One region of the Delftia sp. WSY_16 genome, then DNA from elsewhere that is predicted to be linked to it. Evidence: predicted binding sites of a transcription regulator. Region 1 holds the regulator's gene; each other region holds the start of a gene.
The links. Region 1 encodes FNR, which switches genes on or off when oxygen is low (the NO sensors DNR and NnrR bind a similar motif). Its sites were predicted from a motif close to TTGATNNNNATCAA; they were not measured.
Positions count from the first base shown of each region.

Region 1 (4,358 bases):
CCTGCTGATCATCTCGGCGCTGGCGCTGTTCCTGTTCACGGCCGTGGCCGGTCGCCTGTGGTGCGGCTTTTCCTGCCCGCAGACGGTCTACACCGAAATCTTCATGTGGGTGGAGCGCAAGGTCGAGGGCGACCGCAGCGCGCGCATGCGCCTGGACAAGAACGGCTGGACCTTTGAAAAGCTCTGGAAGAAGTCGCTCAAGCAGTTGCTGTGGATTGCCATTGCCCTGTGGACCGGCTTCACCTTCGTGGGCTACTTCGTGCCCATCCGCGAGCTGGGCGGCGAGCTGCTGGCGCTGCAGGGCAGCTGGCAGGTCTTCTGGGTGCTGTTCTACGGCTTCGCCACCTATGGCAACGCCGGCTACATGCGCGAGCAGGTCTGCAAGTACATGTGCCCCTATGCGCGCTTTCAGAGCGCCATGTTCGACCGCGACACCATGATCGTCAGCTACGACACGGGCCGGGGCGAGCCGCGCGCGCCTCGCACCAAGAAGGTGGACTACAAGGCCCAGGGCCTGGGCGACTGTATCGACTGCAAGATGTGCGTGCAGGTCTGCCCCGTGGGCATCGACATCCGCAACGGCCTGCAGTACGAATGCATAGGCTGCGGTCTGTGCATAGACGCCTGCAATTCCATCATGGACAAGATGGAGTATCCGCGCGGCCTCATCCGGCTGACCACGCAGAACGCCATGGCCGGCCTGTGGCGGCGGGCCCAGGTGCTGCGCCGCATCTTCCGTCCGCGCGTGCTGGTCTACTCGGCCGTGCTGATCGGCCTGAGCATGGCCATGATCGTGAGCCTGGCGCTGCGCCAGTCGGTCAAGGTCGACGTGATACGCGACCGGGCGTCGCTGTCGCGCATCGTCGCGGGCGGCAAGCTGGAAAATGTCTACCGCCTGCAGATCATGAATGCCACCGAGCAGGCCCAGCGCTACCGCATCAGCGCCCATGGCCTCGACGGGCTGGAGCTGGCGTCCGAGCAGGAGGTCGAGGTCGGCCCGGCCGAGACGCGCGGCATTGCGGCGCGGCTGCAGATTCCCTACGGTTCCGCCGAGCCGGGCTCGCACACCGTATTCTTCGATATCGATGCCGTGCATTCAGGCGCGGGACGCGCGTCCGAAAAGGCCGTCTTCCTGGTGCCCCGGTGATATGTCTGGCCGGCACCGCCCAGGCTGCGCCGGCTGTTTGAAAGAAAGAGGTTATCCATGTCTTCCAGTCCCGCAGTCTCCGCGCCCGCCACGGCCCCTTCGCATCCGGACGCCGGCAAGCCCTGGTGGAAGTTCGCCCATGTCTGGCTCGTGGTGGCCGGCCCGGCCGCCGTCGTGGTGGCTGGCGTGGTCACGGCCGTCATTGCGATCAATGGCGCCGATCCCGTGATCGATCCTGACTATTACCGCAATGGCATCACCATCAACGAGCGTGCCGATGGCGTGCGCGAAGTGCCCAAGAGCCTGGCGCCCGCGGTCACCGGCCGCAACCACGCGGCCACGCCCGCGCAGGACCATCCCACGGACCGCTGAAGGCAGGAAAATGCCGTGCACAAGGCCGCAGTCGCGGCCTTTTTGCATGGTGGATGGCATCTCCAGCATGCGCGAGGGCCAAGGGTTTCCTACAGGCAGTGCAGGGTGCGCAGGGCTTGGCACGGTGCGCGGGCGGCGCGCACAATGAAAGCCACCCCTCGACAGCTCAAGGAGATCGCTGATGTTGGCCCAACGCTGGATGTGGATTGCCTGGCCGGCCTTTCTGGCCGCCGCCGTGATGGAGATGCTGGTATTCGCCTTCGTGGACCCGCTGGAGCTGCACTGGCTCGGCGACCTGGGCTGGTCGCGGCAGGGAATCTACACGCTGGCCTTCTTCGCCTTCTGGGGCGTGACCATGCTGTCCAGCCTCATGACCACCATGCTGGGACGCTCCACGCACGATCTCAACGACGGCGTGGTCTCCGAGCCGGACCCAAATCTGGCCATGCAGGGCCTGGGGCGCGATTGAACCTGCGTGCACTGCAATGGCAATGAACAAGGCCCGCGACAGCGGGCCTTGTTCATTGCCGGGGGGCGGGGCCTTGCGGCCTCACTGGCACTGCTGGCTGTTGACAATGCGCTTGAGCGCGTCCGTGTCCAGGATGCGCAGATGGCGCTGGCGCACCTCGATGATGTTTTCTTCGGCAAACTTCGAGAAGGTGCGGCTCACCGTCTCCAGCTTCAGGCCAAGGTAGCTGCCGATTTCCTCGCGCGTCATGCGCAGCACCAGTTCCGACTTGGAAAAGCCCCGGGCGTGCAGGCGCTGCACCAGGTTGAGCACGAAGGCGGCCAGGCGCTCCTCGGCACGCATGCTGCCCAGCAGCAGCATCACGCCATGCTCGCGCACGATCTCGCGGCTCATGACCTTGTGCACATGGTTTTGCAGGGCCGTGACCTCGCGCGACAGGTCCTCCAGCTTGTCGAAGGGCATGACGCAGACCTCGGCGTCTTCCAGCGCGACCGCATCGCAGGTGTGGTGGTCGTTGACGATGCCATCCAGGCCGATGATCTCGCCGGCCATCTGAAAGCCCGTGACCTGGTCGCGCCCGTCCTCGGTGGCCACGCAGGTCTTGAAGAAGCCCGTGCGGATGGCGTACAGCGAGGTGAAGGACTCACCGTTGCGAAACAGCAGGCCGCCGCGCTTGACCTTGCGGCGCGTGGCCACGATGTCGTCGATGCGCTGCATCTGCTCGGCATCCAGGCCCATGGGCATGCACAGCTCGCGCAGGTTGCAATTGGAACAGGATGCTTTGATGGTCTGAAGGTTCATGGAGTAAACATCAGCGGCGCAGCAGTGCGCCGGCGGTGACCTCGTGGATGGCGATGAGTTGGATCAAATTGTCGCAGCACTGCCGCGAACAACTCTTGATATGAGTCAAGGACGCGGCCAATGGGCTGCGGCACAGTGGACGACATTAGAGGAAAAAACCCATGACCGCTGTCACCCCAGAGCTGCTGCGTCGCTTCGACGTACCGGGGCCCCGATACACCTCGTTCCCCACGGCCGATCGTTTCGTGGAGGCTTTCGGTGCTGAAGACTATATCCTGGCACTTGAGCACCGCAAATCGAGTACCGCAGCGCGGGCCATGCCTTTGTCGCTGTATGTGCATGTGCCGTTCTGCGAGTCGCTGTGCTACTACTGCGCCTGCAACAAGATCGTGACGCGCCACCACGATCGCGCGGCCGTCTACCTGGACTACCTGGCGCGCGAGATGGCCTTGCACACGGCCCATTGCGGCAAGGGCCAGGCCGTCAGCCAGCTGCACCTGGGCGGCGGCACGCCCACCTTCTTCTCGGACGATGAACTGCGCACGCTGATGGCCCTGCTGCGCGAGCATTTCAAGCTGGAGCCGGGCGGCGAATACTCCATCGAGGTCGATCCGCGCACCGTCAGCGTCGAACGCCTGGCCGTGCTCAAGGAACTGGGCTTCAACCGCCTGAGCTTCGGCGTGCAGGACTTCGACGAACAGGTGCAGATCGCCGTGCACCGCGTGCAGCCGGCCGAGCAGGTGTTCGCGCTGGTGGCAGCGGCACGGCAGCTGGGCTTTGCCTCCATCAACGTGGACCTGATCTACGGCCTGCCCAAGCAGACGCCCGAGTCCTTCGAGCGCACGCTGGCCCAGGTCAATGCGCTGCGGCCCGACCGCATCGCGCTCTATGCCTATGCCCACCTGCCCGAGCGCTTCAAGCCGCAGCGGCGCATCGCGGCCGAGGACCTGCCCCAGGGCGCCGACAAGCTGGCCATGCTCTCGCGCTCCATCGCGGCCTTCATGGACGGCGGCTATGTCTACGTCGGCATGGACCACTTCGCCTTGCCCGAGGACGCGCTGGCCGTGGCCAAGCGCCAGGGCCGGCTGCATCGCAACTTCCAGGGCTACAGCACCCAGCCCGACTGCGACCTGATTGCGCTGGGCGTGTCGGCCATCGGCAAGGTGGGGGCCAGCTACAGCCAGAACGCCAAGACGCTGGAGGAGTACTACGACGCCATCGACGCCGGCCACCTGCCCGTGGTGCGCGGCCTGGCACTGTCGCGCGATGATCTGGTGCGGCGCGCCGTCATCATGGCCATCATGTGCCAGGGCGCCGTGCTGTTCGAGCCCATGGAGCAGGCCTGGCTGCTGGGCTTTCGCGAGTACTTCGCCCCCGAGCTGGCGGCGCTTCAGGACCTGCAGGCCAAGGGGCTGGTGCAGATCAGCGACGAGGGATTCCAGGTCACGCCCATGGGCTGGTACTTCGTGCGTGGCGTGGCCATGCTGTTTGACCGATATCTGCAGGCCGACAAGAACCGGGCGCGGTTTTCGAGGATCATCTAGGCCCCATGCTGTTGTCGCTGCTCTG
Region 1 covers NZ_JBICKS010000005.1:98,157-102,514, forward strand. The annotation lists gene ccoG (cytochrome c oxidase accessory protein CcoG) at 1-1,147, shown strand, start outside; gene ACF8O7_RS03555 (FixH family protein) at 1,205-1,519, shown strand; gene ACF8O7_RS03560 (hypothetical protein) at 1,701-1,988, shown strand; gene fnr (fumarate/nitrate reduction transcriptional regulator Fnr) at 2,070-2,789, opposite strand; gene hemN (oxygen-independent coproporphyrinogen III oxidase) at 2,951-4,333, shown strand; gene ACF8O7_RS03575 (sulfite exporter TauE/SafE family protein) at 4,339-4,358, shown strand, end outside.

Region 2 (4,358 bases), on a different contig from region 1:
GTCATCATCAGCATGAAGGGCACGACATAGTCGGCCGGAATCAGCTGCCCGCCCACGGTCAGGAAGGCCAGCATCATGGCGCTGATGTGGGCCGTGGTGCTGGCGAACAGGTAATGCGAGAACACGAACACGCCCACCAGGATGGCCGCCACCGGCAGCCAGTCCAGACCGCTGGCGACGATGGCGTTCTTCATGCCCACCGCGAACCAGGACACCACGCCCAGCTTGTTGAGCTGCTCGGCCAGCATGACCAGGGCGCCGAACCACACCAGCGTGTCCCAGGCGCTTTTCTCGGACAGCACGTCATCCCAGTCGATGGTGCCCGTGATGATCAGCACGAACAGGCCCAGGAAGGCGACCACCGTCGGGTCCAGCGTGAAGGCAGGCCCGAACAGCATCTGCGGCACGTTGGCCCACAGCAGCAGCATCAGGCCGAAGGTGCCCAGCATCACGCGCTCCTTGCCCGACAGCGGCCCCATGCGGGCCATCTCGCTGCGCGCGTACTCCACGGCATTGGGCGTGGCCTTGAGTTCGGGAGGCGACAGCAGGTAGATCACCAGCGGCATCAGCAGCAGGCACAGCAGGCCCGGCAGCAGCATGTACAGCGCCCAGGTGGTCCAGCTCAGGTGCAGGGCCTGGCCCGTGGCCTTGGCCACGAAGTCCACCACCAGCGGATTGGGCGCCGTGGCGGTCAGGAACATGGCCGAGGTGATGGGATTGGCGTGGTAGTTGACCAGGGCCAGATAGGTGCCCACCTTGCCCTGCGTACCCTTGGCCGGGTCCGACTCGAAGGCATTGGCGATGGACTTCATGATGGGGTGCACGATACCGCCGCCGCGCGCCGTGTTGCTGGGCGTGAACGGTGCCAGCACCAGCTCGCAGATCGCCAGGCCGTAGCCGATGCCGATGGTCCGCTTGCCCAGCAGCGCGATGAACATCAGTCCGATGCGGTTGCCCAGCCCCGTCTTCTTGAGGCCGCGCGAGATCAGGATGGCCACCACGATCAACCATATCAGCGGGCTGGAAAAGCTGCTCAGCGCATCGGTGACTGCGCCCTTGGACGAGCCTGACGTGACCTGGGACAGCGAGACGATCACGATGGCCATCAAGGCCATCACGCCAATGGGCATGACCTTGAGGATGATGGCCACGATGGTGGTCAGGAAAATGGCCACCAGCTGCCAGGCCTTGGGCGTCAGCCCCTCGGGCACGGGCACCAGCAGCAGCCCGAACAGCACGGCGGTGGCGATCAGCGCCGGCACCAGCCGGAACGGCACGGCCGACTTGAAGTAGCGGAACAGCGAGGCAATCTTCTCGAGCATGTGGATCCTTTGCGTTGCCGGAGCGGCGCCGAGAGAGCATGGCCTGCCGGGAGCAAAAGCCCACCAGCCTGCACGGGCACTGGCGGCCGCGCCGCATGACTGACATCATGATGCAGTGCAGCATGAGCCCGGCTTCCAGCGGGCGCCTGCGCCACCGAAGTTTGACAGGCATCAAGGCCGGGCCAGTAAACCTGGCGACCCAGGCCACCGAGCCCCGCTCACATGACAGCATCCCCAGACCGGGTGCCTTTCGCCCCGGTGTACCCATGCAGTGAAAAAAGGAGAAAAGCCGACATGCCAGCCAACCGATTCTTGCCCGAGGAATGGGAATGCCGGCTCCAGGAGATCGACCTGGAGATCGCCCGCCACGCCGTCATCTGCAAGATCCCGCTGCTGCAGGCCGGCGTGGTGGAGCGCGTGCTGGCCGATGACGCCAGCGTCTGCGGCGGCGGCCACGAGGCCGCTTTCAAGACCCTGCGCGGCCTCTTGTACATGCACTACACCGAGCTGCTGCACATCAGCGAGGTGCTCAGCCCCGATGCCGCCCAGGAAATCGCCCACCGCGTGCGCCTGCGGCTGGGCCAGCGCATCGGCAACCAGCTGGGCGGCTGATGCCGGGCTGTCTGCCTGGCCTTTGCCCTGGCGCGAGGGCATGAAAAAAGGGCTACGACAGTTGTCGTAGCCCTTTTCAATTTGGTTGCGCGAGAAGGATTTGAACCTCCGACCTTTGGGTTATGAGCCCAACGAGCTACCAGACTGCTCCATCGCGCGGTATTCCAAAATTATAGCAGATTATTCAGCTGCCTTGGCTTCGGCGGCGCCTTCTTCAGCGCGCTCGACCAGTTCCACGAAGGCCATGGGGGCGTTGTCGCCCACGCGGAAGCCCATCTTCAGGATACGGGTGTAGCCACCAGGACGCTTTGCGAAGCGGGGGCCCAGCTCGTTGAAGAGCTTGGTCACGCTGTCGCGGTCGCGCAGGCGGTCGAATGCCAGGCGGCGGTTGGCAACGGTGTCGACCTTGGCCAGGGTGATCATGGGCTCGATCACGCGGCGCAGTTCCTTGGCCTTGGGAACGGTGGTCTTGATGGCTTCGTGCTCGATGAGCGAATTCATCATGTTCTTCAGCATCGCCAGGCGGTGCGAAGAGGTGCGATTGAGTTTGCGGAGGCCGTGACCGTGACGCATGGTGCTTTATTCCTAAAATATGTAATTAGGGCTTGCGCAAACAAGGATGCAAGCCTGGACCCGTTACCGGATCTGCAGCTTGCCTCAACCGAATTTGCGCAAGTTGTTGATTAATTCGGGCAGCCGTATCAGGTACTGCCCGAGGCACTGAGGCTCTCCAAAAAGGAGAGCCCGCAATTATAGTGCTTAGCGCTTTTCCAGGCCAGCAGGCGGCCAGTTCTCCAGCTTCATGCCCAGCGTCAGACCGCGGGAAGCCAGGACTTCCTTGATCTCGTTGAGCGACTTGCGACCCAGGTTGGGGGTCTTGAGTAGCTCGTTTTCGGTACGCTGGATCAGGTCGCCGATGTAGTAGATGTTCTCTGCCTTGAGGCAGTTGGCCGAACGCACGGTGAGTTCCAGCTCGTCCACGGGACGCAGCAAGATGGGATCAAAGGCGGTTGCGGCACCACGGCCACCGGCCGGAGCATCGAAGACGCTGGCGATATCGCCGCCGTCCAGCTGAGCGAACACGGCGAGCTGTTCCACCAGGATCTTGGCGGAGGCGCGCACGGCGTCCTCGGCAGTGATCGCACCATTGGTTTCGATCTCCACCACCAGCTTGTCGAGGTCGGTGCGTTGTTCAACGCGGGCCGATTCGACGGCGTAGCTCACGCGCTTGACGGGCGAGAACGAAGCGTCCAGCACAATGCGGCCGATCGACTTCGTGGACTCGTCGCCATAGCGGCGCACGTTGCCGGGCACATAGCCGCGGCCCTTCTCGACCTTGATCTGCATGTCCAGCTTGCCGCCTTGCGACAGGTTGGCGATGACATGATCAGGGTTGATGATTTCCACGTCGTGGGGCGTCTGGATGTCGCGCGCCGTCACGACGCCTTCGCCATCCTTGCGCAGGGAGAGCGTGACCTCGTCGCGGTTGTGCAGCTTGAACACCACACCCTTGAGGTTCAGCAGGATGTTGACCACATCTTCCTGGACACCGTCAATGGACGAGTACTCGTGCAACACACCAGCAATCGTCACTTCCGTCGCTGCGTAACCCACCATGGACGAGAGCAGGACACGGCGCAGGGCATTGCCCAGCGTATGGCCGTAGCCACGCTCAAACGGCTCCAGAACAACTTTGGCGCGATTGTGGCCAAGCTGCTCGACATTGATCGTCTTGGGCTTCAGCAAATTGGTTTGCATGCAGACTTCCTCTCAATACCCCCGGCTCGTTACACCGGTAAGGCTGGTGAAGCACCCCAGCGCGATGCCTCGCGGCTGGGGGACGGTTTTACAGAAATGTCGCTGCGCGGAATTAACGCGAGTACAACTCAACGATCAGGGATTCGTTGATGTCTGCACCGAACTCGTCGCGGTCAGGCGACTTCTTGAACGTGCCTTCAGCCTTGTCGGCCGACACTTCCACCCATGCGGGGAAACCGACTTGACCAGCCAGTTGCAGGGCTTCGACGATGCGGGCCTGCTTCTTGGACTTTTCACGCACGGCGACCACGTCACCCACCTTCACCATGTAGGAAGGGATGTTGACGGATTGGCCGTTGACCGTGATGGCCTTGTGCGACACCAGCTGACGCGCTTCCGAGCGGGTCGAGCCGAAGCCCATGCGGTACACCACGTTGTCCAGACGCGACTCCAGCAGCGACAGCAGATTGGCACCGGTGTTGCCCTTCTTCTTGTCGGCGGCTTCGAAGTAGCGGCGGAATTGCTTTTCCAGCACGCCGTACATGCGCTTGACCTTCTGCTTTTCACGCAGCTGCAGGCCGAAGTCGGAAGTACGCTGACCGGAAGTGCGGCCGTGCTGACCGGGCTTGGTGTCGAACTTGGACTTGTCGGCGATCGAGCGACGTG
Region 2 covers NZ_JBICKS010000003.1:399,413-403,770, forward strand. The annotation lists gene ACF8O7_RS02575 (DASS family sodium-coupled anion symporter) at 1-1,322, opposite strand, end outside; gene ACF8O7_RS02580 (hypothetical protein) at 1,617-1,934, shown strand; tRNA gene ACF8O7_RS02585 (tRNA-Met) at 2,017-2,093, opposite strand; gene rplQ (50S ribosomal protein L17) at 2,115-2,507, opposite strand; gene ACF8O7_RS02595 (DNA-directed RNA polymerase subunit alpha) at 2,694-3,692, opposite strand; gene rpsD (30S ribosomal protein S4) at 3,805-4,358, opposite strand, start outside.
Region 2: ACF8O7_RS02575 (DASS family sodium-coupled anion symporter) is a predicted target of FNR. The motif match lies at 1,484-1,497, and genes of this name have one in related genera.

Region 3 (4,358 bases), on a different contig from region 1:
AGAAAGCCCGAGACGGCATGTACCAGACCGAGCCGGTCGGGGCACGAAAGGGTAAGAATATAGGCTTGGGTCATAGCGGCGCAATTGTCGCAGCATGCACACGACCCTGCGCAAGTCACACGTTCTGGGAACGTTCTGAGGAACCACATGCAAGATCAGGGAGAGCAGCCCCGAATACCGCTCTGGGGCGCATTGACCCTGTATGTGTGCGCAGGTCTGCTGTGGCTCTGGGGCGTGGAATGGCTGCTGGCGCACCTGCAGATACCGCCCGGGCCGGCAGCGCAGCGGCGCATGCTGTCCTCGGTGGCCCTGGTGCTGGTCACGGCCGTGGGCGGCGGCTGGCTGCTGTGGCGCATGCGCCGTGGAGAGCGCACTGCCCATGCCGCGATGGCTGCCGGGCGGGAGGCCGACGAACGCCAGCGCCTGGCCGCCGCCGTGGTGGACAACACCATGGAGGGCGTGGTCGTCACCGATGCGCGCAGCCGCATCCTCTCGGTCAACAGCGCCTTCACGCGGCTGCTGGGCTACACCGAGCAGGAGATGCTGGGCAAGACCCCGCGCATGTTCAAGTCCGGCCGCCACGACAAGGCCTTCTACGAGGCCATGTGGGACAGCATGCAGGCCACGGGCCACTGGCAGGGCGAAATCTGGAACCGCCGCAAGAACGGCGAGGTCTTTCCCGAGCGCATGTCGCTCAGCGCCGTCAAGGACGCACAGGGCAAGGTCACGCACTACGTGTGCATGTTCACCGACATCTCGGCCGAGAAGGCGCGCGAGGCCCAGCTCGAATTCCTGGCCCACCGCGACATGCTCACCGGCCTGCCCAACAGCGTGCGCTTCACAGCGCTGCTGGAAGACGCCGTGGCCGAGGCGGCCGCCGAGCAGGGCACGCTGGCCGTGATGCTGCTGAACATCGATCGCTTCAAGGACGTCAACGACAGCTACGGCCACGCCATCGGCGACCAGGTGCTGCGCCACATCGCCGCCCGTGTGCACGACTCCCTGGGTCCCCAGGACCTCATAGGTCGCATGGCCGGTGACGAACTGGCCGTGCTGTGCAAGGGCATGAGCGAGCGCGGCGACGCCATCGCCCGTGCACGGCAACTGATCGCGGCGGCCGGCCAGCCCTGGAGCTCGCCGGACGGCCTGTCCGTCATGGCCGGCGTCAGCGTGGGCATCTGCATGTACCCCTCCCACGCCGGCAATGCCCAGGACCTGCTGCAGGGCGCGCATGCCGCCGTCTACGGCGCCAAGTCGCGCAGCGGCCGTGCCTGGTGCTTCTTCGAGGAAGACATGACCTCGGCCGCGCGCGAGCGCCTGGCCATGGAGGCACGGCTGCGGCAGGCCATAGACCTGGGCCACCTGCGCCTGTACTTCCAGCCCCAGATCGACCTGGCCACGGGCCGCCTGGTGGGCGCCGAGGCCCTGGTGCGCTGGCTGGACCCGGACGAGGGCCTCATCTCCCCGGCACGCTTCATCCCCGTGGCCGAAAGCTCGGGCGTCATCGGCGCGCTGGGCCTGTGGGTGCTGCGCGAGGCCTGCGCCCAGGGCCAGCGCTGGCGCGATCAGGGCCTGCCCGAGATGACCATCGCGGTCAATGTCTCGCTGCACCAGTTCCTGCTGACCGACATCGCCGGTGCCACCGCCGACGCGCTGGCCGCCACGGGCTTCGCCCCGCACTGCCTGGAGCTGGAGATCACCGAAAGCGCCCTGGCCGAGCGCCCCGAGGAGGCCCTGGCTGTCATGCGCCGTCTGCGCGCCCAGGGCCTGCGGCTGGCCATCGACGACTTCGGCACCGGTTATTCCTCGCTGGCCCACCTCAAGCGCTTCCCGCTGGACCTGCTCAAGATCGACCAGGGATTCATCCGCGACATCCCGCACAGCGCCGACGACATGGCCATCAGCGGGTCGGTGATCGCGCTGGGGCATGCCATGGGGCTGAAGGTGCTGGCCGAGGGCGTGGAGACGGCCGAGCAGCTGGCGTTCCTGCGCGGCAAGGAGTGCGACTTCTTCCAGGGCTATCTGTGCAGCAAGCCCATGCCTGCGCAGGCGTTCGGCGAGTGGGTCTCGGGCAACGAGGGAATGTGGGCCGTGCAGGGGTGAAGCTCAGTCCACCCGACCCGCATCCGCCCGCGGCGCCGGCGGATTCCTGAACTTCTCCCGCAGCTCGGCGCAGTGGTCCTTGGCGGGCAGGGCATCCGTCTTCTGCAGCCAATCCACATCCGAGGCCTGCGCCACCGATGTCTCCCCCGCCTGCGCCACGGCCACCTTGGCGCCTGCGGCCTCGGGCAGCCAGGTGGGAATGCCCACGCCGCGCAGCACGTGGCCGCGCCCGGCCACCAACAGCACGGTCGTGCCGGGCTTGACTGCGGCCCTGGCCACCTCGGCCATGCTGGCGTCGCGGGCCAGCTGGATGCGGGCCATGGGCGCCAGCTGGGTGTCGGGCAGCAGGCCGCAGTGGCCTTCGCGGATGGCGTCGAGCTGGCGCTGCCAGGCTTCGGGCGGCAGGTGGGTGTCCAGGTTCTGGTTGCGCATGGCCTGCTTCATGTCGGCGCGGGGCAGGTTGCCGCCCAGCACGGGCACGCCTGCGCGCACGGCGGCCATGACCACGCCGCGGTAGCGCGGCCAGGGCCAGGCGGCGTCCTGCCATTGCAGGGCCTGCTGCACAGCGTCCTCGGAGGCATCGCGCGCCAGGCTGGCCGTGGAGCCCGTGCGCGGCGCCATCTCGATCACCAGCGCGGCCAGGCGCTCCTGCGTGGCCAGCTGCTGCACCGTGGCCTGTTGCCAGGCCTGGTGGGCCGCCGCATCGTGCTGCTCGCCCAGCAGCACGATGGGCGCGTCTGACCAGCGCTGCAACTGCTGCGTCCAGTCCCGCGCCGGGGCGGAGGAGCTGGCGCAGCCGGCAAGGGCTGCCGCCAGCCATGCGGCCGCTGCCAGGCCGGCAAGGCGCGGGGTGCGGATGAAGGGGCGGGGGATGGAGCGGACTTGCATGGCCCCATGCTAAACACTGGCCTTGCCCGGGGCCCCCATAGGCCCTGTGGGCATTGGGGGCAGTTGAAAGGATCCTAGGAATCGGGGCGGGGGCACGGCGCAAACGGGTGACGCTTGATTCAGGTCAAGACGCGCAAATGCGCCGTGGCTACAGTGCGACCATGCATGGCAAGCCCTCGCTTTCGACCAAGCTGCTGCTCATGGGCGCGGCCTGCCTGCTGGCGGCCGTGGCATCGATCGGCTTCACGCTGTGGGTGGCCTGGCAGCTGGAGGGCGGCGCGGCCGCCGTGAACGAGGCCGGGCGGCTGCGCATGAGCATGGTGCGCATGGCCATGGCGCGCCAGAACGAGGCGCCTGCGCAGTGGCAGGCGCGCGCGCAGCAGTTCGACGCCAGCCTGGACCTGCTGCGCAGCGGCGACATGTCGCGCCCGCTGTTCGTGCCCTGGAGCGACGAGGTCAGGGAGCGCTACGAGCGCATACGCCGCGACTGGAGCGCGCTGCACGCGCGCTGGCAGGCCGAGGACCAGGCCGATGCGCAGGCCATCATGGGCAGCGCCGACGCCTTCGTGCGCGAGGTGGACGGCTTTGTCGAGGCCATCGAGGACCGGCTCTCGCGCTGGACGGCCATCCTGCACCTGTTTCAGATGTGTCTGATGGCGCTGGCCATCATCGCGGCCGTGAGTTTCATGGCCACCAGCTACTGGCTGGTGCTGCATCCCGTGGGCCAGCTGCGCTCGGCGCTGGAGCGCATGCGGCGCGGACACCTGGACACGCGCATGAGCGTGGAGGTGGACGACGAGTTCGGCCAGCTGGCGGCCGGCTTCAACCTCATGGCCCAGTCGCTGCAAAGCTCGCACGCCGAACTGGAGGACAAGGTGCGCGAGAAGACCGCCAGCCTCAACGTGCAGCACCAGCAGCTGCAGGCGCTGTACGCGGTCAGCGTGCAGGCCTCCGAGGCGGCCAGCCTCCAGGCCCTGGCCGAAGGGTTCGTGCGCCAGATCCGTGTGGCAGCCCAGGCCGATGCGGCCACGGTGCGCTGGTCCGACGAGGCCAACGAGCGCTACGTGCTGCTGGCCGGCGACGGCCTGCCCCAGTCCATGTCGGTGCAGGAGCACTGCCTGCACACGGGCGCCTGCCTGTGCGGCCAGCCGCGCGAGCAGGCGCGGCTGCGCGTGATCCCCATCACCCCGGCCAGCGACCTGCAACTGCCCCACTGCCGCGAGGCCGGCTTCGAGACCGTGGTCAGCATCCCCGTGCAACTGCAGCAGCGCCTGCTGGGCGAGGTCAACCTGTTCTTTCGCTCCAGCGTGGTGCTCACGGACGACATGCGCGACCTGCTGTCCGCCATGGCGCGCCACCTGGCCAGT
Region 3 covers NZ_JBICKS010000003.1:331,448-335,805, reverse strand. The annotation lists gene purU (formyltetrahydrofolate deformylase) at 1-74, opposite strand, end outside; gene ACF8O7_RS02290 (putative bifunctional diguanylate cyclase/phosphodiesterase) at 148-2,103, shown strand; gene ACF8O7_RS02285 (ChaN family lipoprotein) at 2,107-2,991, opposite strand; gene ACF8O7_RS02280 (type IV pili methyl-accepting chemotaxis transducer N-terminal domain-containing protein) at 3,153-4,358, shown strand, end outside.
Region 3: ACF8O7_RS02280 (type IV pili methyl-accepting chemotaxis transducer N-terminal domain-containing protein) is a predicted target of FNR. The motif match lies at 3,106-3,119, and genes of this name have one in related genera.

Region 4 (4,358 bases), on a different contig from region 1:
GCAGCTGGAGCGGCGGCTGGACCTGATCCGCTGGGCATTCGAGCGCGGGCGCTGGATCATCGAGGACGACTACGACAGCGAATTCCACTACGACGGCATGCCCACCGCCTGCGTGCAAGGCCTGGACAAGCACGCGCGCACCATCTACATCGGCACCTTCGGCAAGACCCTGTACCCGGGCCTGCGCATGGGCTACATGGCCTTGCCGCAGGAGCTGGTGCGCGCCTTTGTCCAGGCGCGCAGCATCATGGACGGGCACACGCCCCAGATCCAGCAGCTGACGCTGGCGCGCTTCATGGAGGACGGCCACTACAACTCCCACGTGCGGGCCATGCGCAAGCTGTATGCGGGGCGGCGCGAGGTCATCCTCGAATCCATAGGCAGGCACCTGGCCGGCATCGTCACCGCGCCACGGCCCCAGGGCGGCATGCAGGTGCCCTGCCTGCTGGAGCCCGGCTGGTCCGAGGAGGACACCATCCGCCGCGCCGCCGCGGCCGGCGTGCTGCTGCAGGGGCTCAGCCGCCTGTACGCGGGCGAGCAGCGGCAGCCGGGCTGGCTGCTGGGCTATGCCTCGCTCACGGCCTACGAGATCGAGGCCGCCGTGCTGCGCCTGGCCAACGCGCTGCGAAAACCCTGACAGGTTGGGAGAAGCCGGGCGCTGCATGCCTCAGTAGGGCAGGGGAAAGCGCCCGGTCAGGTCGGACACGCCTTCGTGGATGGACTTGAGCGTGCGCGCGTTCATGGTGCCGCTGCGTATGCCGCCCAGCGTGGCAAGAATCATGTCGCCGATCTCGCGGAACTCGTCGGCGCCCATGCCGCGCGTGGTGCAGGCCGCGCTGCCCACGCGGATGCCCGAGGTCACCAGTGGCCGCGCGCCATCGCCGGGCACGGCGTTCTTGTTGACCGTGATGCCGATCTGCTCCAGCGCCGTTTCGGCGGCCTTGCCCGTCAGCTCCCAGGGGCGCAGGTCGATCACGCCCAGATGGCAGTCCGTGCCTGCGGACACCACGGACAGCCCGCCCTGCGACAGCCGGTCGCACAGCACGCGGGCGTTGTCCACCACGGCCCGCGCATAGGTACGGAAGGCGGGCTTGAGCGCCTCGCCCAGCGCCACCGCCTTGGCCGCCACCACATGCATCAGCGGCCCGGACTGCAGGCCCGGAAACACGGCGGCGTCTATGCGCCTGGCGATCTCGGCGTCGGCCGAGAGGATCATGCCGCCGCGCGGCCCGCGCAGCGTCTTGTGCGTGGTGGTCGTGGTCACATGGGCGTGCTCCACGGGCGAGGGGAACACGCCCGCGGCCACCAGCCCCGCCACGTGCGCGATGTCGGCCATGAAGATGGCGCCCACCCGGTCGGCAATGCGCCGGAACTCGGCCCAGTCCATCTGCCGTGAATAGGCCGAGCCTCCGGCAATGATGAGCCTGGGCCGCTCCTTCAGCGCAATGCGCCGCACCTGGTCCATGTCGATGAGTTGGGAGCGGGCGTCCACCTCGTAGCTGATGGACTGGAACCACTTGCCCGACACGCTCACGCTGGAGCCGTGCGTCAGGTGCCCGCCCGAGCGCAGGTCCAGCCCCATGATCTTGTCGCCGGGCTCCAGGAACGCCAGGTACACGCCCTGGTTGGCCTGGCTGCCCGAGTGCGGCTGCACGTTGGCGTGCGCGCAGCCGAACAGCGCCTTGGCACGCGCAATGGCCAGGTTCTCCACGGCATCGGCATTGGCGCAGCCGCCGTAGTAGCGCACGCCGGGATAGCCCTCGGCGTATTTGTTGGTCAGCACCGAGCCCTGTGCCTCCATCACCGCGCGGCTCACGAAGTTTTCAGAGGCAATCAATTCAATCGAACGCGCCTGCCGTGTCCGCTCGGCCGCTATGGCGTCCCAGGCCTCGCTGTCCGCGTGTTGGAGTTCCAGGGAATTGATTCTGGGGAGCGATAAATCGTCCATGTCGCATTGGCTGTCTTGGAGGCGCTGAAGCACGGGAATCGGCAGCGCCCGGGTTATGGAAGGATTTGGAAACCAGGGCGCATCGGTAATGGGCAGTCTACAAAGTGCAGCTGCCTTGATTCCGACCATGTTTCAGCGGGTGAGCAGACCAATTAAGGTGGCATGCCAATGTAAACCGTTGAAAAAAGCGGTCTGGTTCATTGGCGAAAATAGGTCTGTTTGAATCCACGCTCTCTCCATAGAATTCGCCGCCAGACGTTGAAAGTCATGAGATCCAATACCGCCAGGAATCATCCGCAATCTGCAGTCGGGGAGATTGATTCAAGGTGGAATATGACAGAGTGAAGAAATCCATGACAACGTATCTGCCATCTGCAGCGTCAATTGCAGTGCCATTTGCGGCACCATTGGTGATTGCGGCAGATGGAGAAAGCGGGGGGAGGGAATAGGCGATTTGACTCAGATCAATCAAGTTCAATCACACGGAGTTGAAAAATGAATCTCGATATCTCTCGGACAGATGACGCCGTGCGCGATGCGCTCAAAAAGCTGTCCCTGCTCTGGAAGTCAAGAGCGGCCGTGAATCAGGACCTGCCTGATTACTGCGGCTTGGCGTTCGACCCCGCCCGGCAGGACTTCACCGCCTCGCTGCTGCCGTTTCGCGATCACCAGGCATGGGTGGAGGCGCCACAGCACCTGCGCGACCAATGCCTGTCCTACGCCTGGGGCATCTACAACCTCAAGACCATCTACATCGAGTGCAACGTGGTCACGCCGGCCTGCGAGGACATCATCAAGACCCCGCCGCCCAGCGCCAACCGGGCGCTGCTGCAGGACGTCATGTCCCAGGCCCTGCTGGACGAGGCCCTGCACACCCGCATGTCCATCATGGCCTGCAACTACATCTACGAGATGCGCGGCCTGGCGCCGCTGGACTACGCGGACTTCAACCTCGTCGGCTGGCGCAACGGCGTGCTGGCGCAGTGCGGCGCGGAATGGGAGCGCCGCCTGGCCCGCTTCGCCATTGCCTGCGCCAGCGAGACCCTGATCACCGACTACCTCAAGACCATGGCCGAGGACCGCAGCATCCAGCCCATCTGCCACGAGGTCACGCGCACCCACGCCGTGGACGAATGGAGCCACTCCAGCGTCTTCAGCTCGGTGGCCACCGACATCGTCCAGGGCCTGAGCAACCGCGAGCGCAGCTACCTGCGCTCCATCATCCTCAAGACCGTGCAGATGTTCGCCAACAACGAACTGGGCGCCTGGTCCACCGTCTTCACCATGGTCGGCATGCCGCATGCGCGCGACATCCTGCACGACGTGGGCGACAGCAACGAGATCGGCGTCTACACCGACTCGGTGCAAAGCCTGATCGACCGCATCGGCCTGGCGGGCCGCAACCTGGGCGGCAGCGTGGCGCTGGTGTCCTCGGTCCTCGAGGAGATGCAGGCATGAGCGCCGCCCTCCAGGCAGGCAGCATGCTCGCGCGCTGCGCCGCTGCACGGGCAGAGGCGGGCGGCGTCATGGTCTACACCCTGCGCGTGCAGGGCGCCTCGGCGCAATTCCTCGGCGGCCTGCGGCCCGGCCGGCATGTGGCCATCGAGCATGCCGACGCCAGTGGCACCATGCAGCAGCGGCTGTACTCCATCACCCGCTACGAGCCCTGCAGCGAGCACGACGGCGCCGGCCAGTTCGACATTGCCGTCAAAAGCTCGGGCCGGGGCAGCGTCTCCGACCACATGCATGCGGTGCTGCGCGCAGGCTCCACGCTGCCGCTGGGCGGCGTGGCCGGCGACATCACGGCCGACCTGGTGCTGGGCCTGGACTCCCTGGTCATGCTGGCCGGCGGCATCGGCCTGACCTTGCCGCTGGCGCTGCTGCGCGAACTGGACCGGCTGCGCCAGCAGGGCCGGCGCGTGCCCCGCACCACGCTGCTGCTGTGCTTTGCGCGCATGGCCGACATTCCGTTCCTGCAGGAGCTGCAGCAGCTGTGCGAAACGGCCCCCTGGTTCGACCTGCGTATCCACATCACGCGTGAAGACATTGCCGCCCACGGGCCCTTCGTGCCGGGCCGCCCCTCGCAGCAGTCCCTGCTGGCGCTGGGCCAGCCCCAGGCGGTCGTCATCTGTGGCGGCCACGCCTTTGCGCAGACCTTTCGCGAGCATGCGCGGGCCTGCTTTCCCGGTGCCATACAGCATATCGAGGCCTTCACGCCGCCTGCCGCATCCACCGCCCAGCCAGGCGAGACCGCGCAGGCATGCCAGCTGCAGATCGCGCACAGCGGGCAGATTGTCGAAGCCGCGTCCGGCAAAAGCCTGCTGGAGATCCTGGAAGGCGTGGGCATTGCCATCCGCAGCCAGTGCCGGGCCGGCATCTGCGGCAGCTGCCGCATCCGCATCACGGGAGG
Region 4 covers NZ_JBICKS010000040.1:432,411-436,768, forward strand. The annotation lists gene ACF8O7_RS21655 (PLP-dependent aminotransferase family protein) at 1-637, shown strand, start outside; gene ACF8O7_RS21660 (serine hydroxymethyltransferase) at 668-1,948, opposite strand; gene ACF8O7_RS21665 (diiron oxygenase) at 2,444-3,406, shown strand; gene ACF8O7_RS21670 (2Fe-2S iron-sulfur cluster-binding protein) at 3,403-4,358, shown strand, end outside.
Region 4: ACF8O7_RS21665 (diiron oxygenase) is a predicted target of FNR. The motif match lies at 2,403-2,416, and genes of this name have one in related genera.